Haloactinospora alba: one gene and its partner. The protein of the gene in region 2 binds, or shares a complex with, the protein of the main gene of each other region. Links are inferred from orthologs where the notes say so. Each region holds a gene or a part of one and is shown on either strand. Other genes may lie near its edges.

What was found.
Region 1: the proteins of dnaG (region 2) and dnaB are in contact, whole or in part, in a crystal structure (PDB 2R6A), measured with the Geobacillus stearothermophilus proteins. The link is inferred for Haloactinospora alba from one-to-one orthologs. Residues at the interface, in WP_049624496.1 of Geobacillus stearothermophilus: Lys456, Leu457, Leu458, Pro459, Ala460, Asn463, Ala464, Leu467, Leu535, Leu536, Ile537, Ala538, Gln544, Glu545, Asp548, Tyr549, His552; in WP_033016901.1 of Geobacillus stearothermophilus: Ser13, Glu15, Ala16, Gln18, Glu91, Leu92, Asp94, Ala95, Val96, Pro97, Thr98, Ala99, Ala100, Asn101, Tyr104, Tyr105, Ile108.

The regions. Positions count from the first base shown.
Region 1 is NZ_VFQC01000002.1:312,762-315,706, forward strand. It holds dnaB (replicative DNA helicase), read right to left. Parts: upstream 2,378-2,945; coding sequence 623-2,377; downstream 1-622. Other genes in the region: FHX37_RS19100 (hypothetical protein), read left to right, coding at 134-373; FHX37_RS19110 (MATE family efflux transporter), read left to right, coding at 2,719-2,945. UniProt on the Escherichia coli protein: The main replicative DNA helicase, it participates in initiation and elongation during chromosome replication. Travels ahead of the DNA replisome, separating dsDNA into templates for DNA synthesis.
Region 2 is NZ_VFQC01000001.1:1,060,620-1,065,673, forward strand. Bases 1,341-4,204 are described here. They hold dnaG (DNA primase), read left to right. Parts: upstream 1,341-1,768; coding sequence 1,769-3,640; downstream 3,641-4,204. Other genes in these bases: FHX37_RS04880 (glycoside hydrolase family 18 protein), read left to right, coding at 3,716-4,204. Also shown: FHX37_RS04865 (deoxyguanosinetriphosphate triphosphohydrolase), read left to right, coding at 1-626; FHX37_RS04870 (response regulator transcription factor), read right to left, coding at 763-1,311; more of FHX37_RS04880, read left to right, coding at 4,205-5,054. UniProt on the Escherichia coli protein: RNA polymerase that catalyzes the synthesis of short RNA molecules used as primers for DNA polymerase during DNA replication.

The DNA of each region.
Region 1 (2,945 bases), on a different replicon or contig from region 2:
CTTTCCGTGACACCCCGGGCGCGCACCGGAACACGGCCACTGCACACGACCGCCACGCGGGAACCAGGATTGACTTTTTGGTGAACGGACGGTTAACTGTAGTCTTCACGGGGATGAACAAGGGGGTGTCGCCATGGCTCACAACACGGGCAGCGCGACGCGCACGGACCGCTCCAGCACACAACGGCGCCGTTCCCGGCTGTTCGGGACGGCCACGGGGACCGCGCGCGGCCGGCGCCGCGACGCGGCGGTGCGGCAGCGCGAACCGGTCGAACCCCGCATGTCCACCCCCGCGGGCCCGCCGAAACTCAGCTGGGTGCTGGTGACCGACGCCGACGGCCGCACCCGCCCGGAAGCCCGCTGGTCCTGCTGAACCAGCGGCTCACGCCCCGTCCGCCAGCCGCGAGGACCCGCGAGGGCAGCGAACGGCGCGACACACGTCCCGCATCGCCCGGTCCGGTGCGGTCGCGCACCGTTCACGTGCCCGTTGATCGGCCGCCCGGAGGACTACGTCCAAACGGCCGGAGCGTTCCCGCACCCTGGGCGCACGCCCACGGGTGAACAGCGGGTTAACGACAAGCCAACCATCCCGCCGCCGGGGCGGACGGCGGAACGGACCGGCTCAGCTCGGCGCCATGTCCACGAACCGGCTGTAGTGTCCCTGGAACGCCACCGTCACGGTGGCCGTGGGTCCGTTCCGGTGCTTGGCGACGATGAGGTCGGCCTCCCCCGCCCGCGGTGACTCCTTGTCGTGCGCGTCCTCCCGGTAGAGCAGGATCACCATGTCCGAGTCCTGCTCGATCGACCCGCTCTCGCGCAGGTCGGCAACCTGGGGCTTCTTGTCGGTGCGCTGCTCCGGCCCACGGTTGAGCTGGGAGAGCGCTATGACGGGCACGTCCAGTTCCTTCGCCAGCAGCTTCAGGGACCGCGACATCTCCGAGACCTCCTGCTGGCGGCTCTCCACCCGGCCGGCCGCGGTCATCAGCTGCAGGTAGTCCACGATGATGAGCTTGAGGTCGTGCTGCTGTTTCAACCGCCGGCACTTGGCGCGGATCTCCATCATCGTCATGTTCGGCGAGTCGTCGATGAAGAACGGGGCGCTGGCGACCTCACCCATCCGGCGCGCCAGGCGCGTCCAGTCGTCGTCGGTCATCAGGCCCGACCGCATCGTGTGCAGCGGAACACGGGACTCCGCCGACAGCAGCCGCATCACGATCTCGTTGCGTCCCATCTCCAGGCTGAAGAACGCCGACGTCATCTGGTGCTTGATGGAGGCCGCGCGGGCGAAGTCGAGCGCGAGGGTCGAGTTGTGCGTGGGCACCATCGCCGGCGTCGCCAGGTACAGATGGTCAGGGTGGTCCACCTGGACGCAGCGCACCGGCACGCTCGCGACCCGGTGGACCTTGCGTACGGTCCGCTCCCCGACCGCCATCTCCTCGCCGTCCGCGTGTTCGGCGATGTCGCGCGTCGTGCGCAGCTCCACCGGCCGCCGCGGGGTCACCACCGGCCACTGGTGCTGGGCGTCCGCGACGACCGCGGTGCCGTCGTCGAGGACGAGCTCGTAGCACGGCCGGTCGTGCATGACCCCGGTCGCGGCGACGACGCTCGTGGGGGTCCGGTCCGCCGCGAGGAGGGTGTCGCCGACGGCCACCTCGGCCATCGTCGTCCACCCGTCCGGGGTGGGCAGAGGGGTGTCCAGCGCGAGGGCCTTGCCCACCGCGGGTCGGGCGGCGATGATGATCATCTGCCCGGGGTGCAACCCGTTGGAGAGCTGGTCGAAGTCCGTGAACCCCGTGGGAACGCCGGTCATGGAACCGTCGTGGGCGGAGATCGCCTCGATCTCGTCCAACGCGCCGGGCATGATGTCGCTCAGCGCGAGGTAGTCCTCACCGGTGCGCTTCTCCGCGACCTTGTGCACCTCGGCCTGGGCGTGGTCGACCAGGTCGTCGACCTCGCCGTCCCCCGAGTAGCCGATCTGGGCGATCCGGGTTCCCACCTCGACCAGTCGGCGCATCACCGCCCGGTCGGCGACGATACGGGCGTAGTAGCCCGCGTTGGCGGCCGTGGGTACGGCCTCGGTGAGGGTGTGCAGGTAGGGCGCCCCGCCCACCCGGGCGATCTCGCCGCGTTTGGTGAGCTCGGCGTTGACCGAGATCGCGTCGACCGGCTCGCCGCGGGAGAACATGTCCACCACGGCGTCGAACACGGTCTGGTGGGCGGGCCGGTAGAAGTCAGCGGAGCGAACGATCTCCACGACCTCGGTGACCGCCTCCTTCGAGAGCAACATACCGCCGAGCACACTCTGCTCGGCCATGATGTCGTGCGGTGGCGTGCGTTCGTACCCACCCTGGTCCGGTGGTTGATCGGCGACGCTCACGAGCTCTCCCCCTGCGACACGAATGGCACGGCTCACGTACCTGGACTTGGATTCTGACCGCTGGACCATGGCGACGCAAAGCGGTCTGCGGGACGAACCGGGGAGATCTTGTGGGGGGTTGCGGATCCACTACGAACATCTTGTACACAAAGCCTGTGGATAACTCCCGCGGTTCTCGCGGATACCCTAGTTGAACTGCGAAAACAATAATCTCCACCGCATTCTGAAAGAAACTTCACATCCGTTCATCCACAAGTTATCCACAAGCGGATCCCCGCCCCGTGGACAACTTCTCCCCCCACCGCGCGTCCCACGTTCCCGTCCGCTACTGTTGCACGGTCATGCCCACACTGCTCTCCGCACCGCCGTTCCGACACCTCCACGACCGCGAGATCTTCCGCCTCGCCATCCCCACCTTCGTGGCGCTCGTGTCCGAACCGCTGTTCCTCCTCACCGACTCCGCGATCGTGGGGACACTGGGAACCCAGGCGCTCGGCGGCCTGGGCGTGGCCAGCCAGGTACTGATGACCCTGGCCAACCTGTGCATCTTCCTGGCCTACGGCACCAC
Region 2 (5,054 bases):
GGGCCGACGATGTGGCCTACTCGGTCCACGACCTGGAGGACGGACTCTACGCCGGCCTGATCAGGTTGGACGCGTTGCGTAGCCGTACCGAGCGCGCCGAGGTCTGCGCCATAGCCGCGCGCGACTACGTCGACGCGGGCTCCGCGGAGTTGGAGGAGGTGTTCGCGGACCTCGTGGCGGAGCCGTTCTGGCCCCGCCGTTTCGACGGGGACATGCGTTCCCTGGCGGAGATGAAGAACCTCACCAGTGAGCTGATCGGCCGTTTCTGCCGTGGTGCCAGTCACGCCACTCGCACCGTTTTCGGAACGGGACCGCTGACACGGTACAACGCGCGTCTCGTCGTCCCCCGTCGTCTGCTCGTGGAGTGCGCGCTGCTGAAATCGCTCACCGCGCACTACGTCATGGCGCGTTCGGACACGCGCGGTCACCAGGCGCGGGAGCGCGAACTGGTAACCGAGCTGGTGGAAGCGGTCTACCTGGGGGTGCCGGGGACGCTGGACGCGGTGTTCCGTCCCGGGGCCGCGGACGCGGCTGATGAAGCCGCGGTCCTGCGTACGGTCGTGGACCAGGTGGCGTCCCTGACCGATACCTCTGCCGAGCTCTGGCACGCTCGCCTCGTCGGGTGACCGTTGTTCCCGGGTGGGGGTCTTCCCGGGAGTGTGCGGTACGCAGGGCATGGAAAGCTCTTGGTGGGGCTCGAGGTACGGGTGGTGACAGCACGTGCGGCCGAACGGGGTGTGGCGGGCGGGCTGGATCGGCATTCTAGACAAACCCGGCAATTTGTATCCGGTAGTACCAGGAAATGATCTCGGAGCGTTTCGTCAGGTCGAGTTTGGCGAGGATGTTGCGGATGTGGTTCTTCGCCGTGTGCTCGCTGATGACGAGCCGTTTCGAGATCTCCTTCGTCGTGTGGCCGTCGACGAGGAGGACGATCACCTGCATCTCCCTGGTGGTGAGGTCGTGGCCGCTGGGGACCTCCAGGGAGTGCATCGGGTTGGTGTTGCAGAGACGCAGGTAGGCGTCGACCAGGTGGGATATCAGGTGGTGCGGGACGAACTTCTCTCCCGCGGCCAGATTGAGTACACCGGTGGCGAGGTCCTCCTGGTCTCCGTCGCAGTATCCGGAAGCGCCGGCGTGCAGGGCTTCGAGCATCCTGGAGGTGCCTCCCCCCACGTCGAGGCAGAAGACCGGGCTGCGTGACTGGGCACTGCGCGAGCACATCCAGATGAGCGCCCCGTCGCATTCGGGTCCGACCACAATCACGCTCGGGGCGGGGGAGGGGAGTTCGTCGGGGGTGGCGAAAATCCCCACGGACCTGAAGCCAGTGATATTGAGGTGGGAAAGGACTCCATATGCCGCATATGTCTGGTTCGATATTAGCGCGACTGTGTGCATGGTTTGGAATGTACAACAGGTCGCAGTTGGGCGTAGCGTTACCGCTCAGTTCATTAGAAGTATTGATGAAAAGGGCAAATGTGCAGGGGAAGTTCAAACGCCCTTGCCCTCCTGCGCAGAGGACCACGACGACTCGCCGTGTCCGGTGCGGCCGCCGACTCTCCCAGCATGCCGGGTCGCTACGGTGAGGCGGCATCGGAAGCCTCCCGCGGGGGCCCGGCCGCCAACGACCATCCCCGAGGCAACCGGCGACGTCGGAGCGCCGGCATCCGGGACGACTCCCGATCACCGACGTGTGTTTCCCGCGGGACCCCTGTCCGGCTCTCCCCGCGCTCGTACCAGACGGTTCCCGGGCGAACTACCCTGAGGTGTCATGGCCGGGCGGATCAGAGACGAAGACGTGGCGCTCGTGCGCGAACGCTCGCCCATCGCTGACGTGGTGGGCGAGTACCTGCAGCTCCGCAACGCCGGGGGCGGCTCGCTGAAGGGGCTGTGTCCCTTCCACGACGAGAAGTCCCCCTCGTTCAACGTCACCCCCGACCGAGGGCTCTTCCACTGCTTCGGCTGTCACGAGGGCGGCGACGTCATCTCCTTCGTGCAGAAGATGGAGCACCTCAGCTTCGCCGAGACCGTGGAGTCCCTCGCCCAGCGTGCGGGCATACGGGTCCGCTACGAAGGAGGAGGGTCCGCTCCGCGCAACGACCAGGGGAAGCGCCAACGGCTCCTGGAGGCGAACAGGGCAGCGGCGCGGTTCTACGCCGAGTGCCTGCTGGCACCCGAGGGCCGCCCGGGGCGCCGCTTCCTCAGCGAACGCGGTTTCACCCGCAACGACGCGGAGTACTTCGGTGTGGGGCTGGCGCCCCCGGGATGGGAGGCACTGACCACCCACCTGCGCCGCAACGGTTTCAGCGACCAGGAGATCATCGAGGCCGGGTTGGCGGGCCAGGGCAGGCGGGGTCCCTACGACAAGTTCCGCAACCGGCTGGTGTGGCCGGTCCGTGAGATCACGGGCGAGGTCGTCGGGTTCGGCGCGCGTAAGCTCGACCCGGACGAGGAGGGGCCGAAGTACCTCAACACCCCGGAGACCGCCGTGTTCCGGAAGGGCCACCTGCTCTACGGGCTCGACCTGGCCAAACGCGCCATCTCGCGGGACCGTCAGGCTGTCATCGTGGAGGGCTACACCGACGTCATGGCCTGCCACCTGGCCGGCGTGCCCACGGCGGTCGCCACCTGCGGCACCTCGTTCGGGTCGGAACACCTCAAGGTACTGCGCCGGATGCTCCTCGGACGCTCCAACCAGGGCGGAGAGGTGGTTTTCACGTTCGACGGTGACTCCGCCGGCAAGAACGCCGCGGTGCGTGCCTTCGCGGAGGAGCACGGTTTCGAGTCCGAGACGTTCGTCGCGGTCCAGCCCGACGGCCTGGACCCCTGCGACCTGCGCCTCCGGCACGGCGACCGGGCGGTCGCCGATCTGGTCAGCACTCGGAAGCCCCTCTACGAGTTCATGATCCGAGCGGTGATCGAACAGTACGACCTTGACACTCCCGAAGGCCGGATGGCCGGACTGGACGCGGCGGCGGAGATCGTCGCCAGTATCCGCAACGAAGGGGTGCGCAAACTGTACGGGGTGAACCTCGACCACTGGCTGGGGATCATGGACGAGGCATTCGTGCAGCGGCGTGTCGCCCAACACATGCGGGGCGGGGCCTCCGGGCAGCACGGGGCGCGCCCCTCCCAGCAGGGCGGCGCCGCCGATCCGGCTCCCTACGACCTCCGGGACCCCGCGTTGCAGCGGGAGCGGCAGGCACTGAAGATCGCCGTGCAGCACCCGGGGCTGGCGACCGAGTTCGACCAACTGGAGCAGGACGCGTTCACCGTTCCCCAGCATCGGGCGATCCACGAACTCATCCGGTCGCGGGGCGGGGTGGCCGCGGCGCAGGACCCCGGAACGTGGATCGGGGCGTTGCGGGAGTCGGCACCCAACGAGGTCCAGCAGGCGTTCGTCACCCAGCTCGCGGTCGAGCCGGTGGAAGTCGACGGCGACCTCGAGGAGAGTGACGCCCGCGAGATCCTCGGGACGATTCGGGTCCACGCCGTCAACCGCAGGATGGCGGAGCTGAAGTCGAAACTGAGCCGGCTCGACCCGACGGAGTCCCCCGAGGAGCACCAGCGCGTCTTCACCGAGCTCATGACGGCCGAGCAGCAGAAGCGAGCGATGCGCGACCGGATATCCGGAACGGCGTGACCCCTGGCGGGCCGTTCCCCGCGGAAGCCCGTGTCGCTTCCCCCGACCTGCACGAGGTTGCTACTTTTTGTGATGATGTCATCACGGAAGTGGCGGCTGGCTCCATCCCGCCGGGAGCGGTGGGCGGGTACCCCACTCGGGTGGACCACAGCAACGGTCCTGGGAGCGCTGTTCTTCAGCGCGTTCACCGTCGTCAGCGACACGAGCGGGGAGAGCGTCTCCGGCGGGGAACGCGTCGGCTACTTCGCGGACTGGAACACGGCCAACCGCGACTACACGATCGCGGACATCGCCGAGAACGGAGCGGCGGACCAGCTCACCCACCTCATGTGGGCGTTCGGCGACGTCAGTTCCGAGGGCAAGTGCCACATTCCCCAGGGCTCCAACCAGGCGTGGGAGATCTACCAGCGCCGCTACTCGGCGGAGGAGAGCGTCGACGGGCAGGCGGACGACTACCGACAGGAGCTCGCGGGAAGCCTGGGGCAGCTGCGTAAGCTCAAAAGCGAACACCCCGCCCTGCGCGCCAGTATCAGCCTGGGCGGATGGAACTGGTCCACCTACTTCTCCCGTGCCGCCCGTACCGAGGAGTCACGCAGGGAGTTCGTGTCCTCGTGTATCGACCTGTGGCTGCGCGGGAACCTCCCCGTGCGCGGTGGGGAGCCGCAGGGAGGAGAGGGCGCGGCCGCCGGCGTTTTCGACGGGATCGACCTTGACTGGGAGTGGCCGGGGGGCCGGGGACACGAGGACAACATCGAGCACGAGGAGGACAAACGCAACTTCACCCTGCTCGTGCGGGAGTTCCGGCGCCAGCTCGACGAGCTGGGCTCCGAGACTGGTGAGGAGTACGCGCTGACCGCCTCGGTGGCCAGTGGTGAGGAGACCATCGCGGACAGCTACGAGGCGGACGCGTTCGACGAGCTGGACTTCGCCACCGTCCAGGGCTACGACTTCAGCGGACCGTGGAGCGAGGTCACCAACCACCACTCCCAGCTCTACGCGCCCGACAACGCCCCGAACTCCGCCAGCGCGAAACGGGCGGTGCAACAGTACCTCGACCTGGGAGTGCCCCCGGAGAAACTCGTACTGGGGTTCCCCGGGTTCGGCCGCGGCTGGTCGGGAGTACGCGCTGACGGCCCCGCGCGTTTCGTTCGGGCGACCGGCGCCGCCGACGGCGGCTACGGCGGTTCCACGGAATCCTACGCCGCGCTGGAGAAGCGGGAGGGGAGGCGCTTCATGGACCCGGTGAACGGCGCCTACTGGCTGATCGACGGCGACGAGTGGTGGAGCTACGACACCCCCGAGGTCGTGGCGATGAAGGGCGAGTACGTGCGTGAGAACGGCCTGGGCGGCCTCATGCTGTGGAACCTGGACATGGACGCGAACGGTGAGCTCACTGCGGCCATGGAGGAGGCGC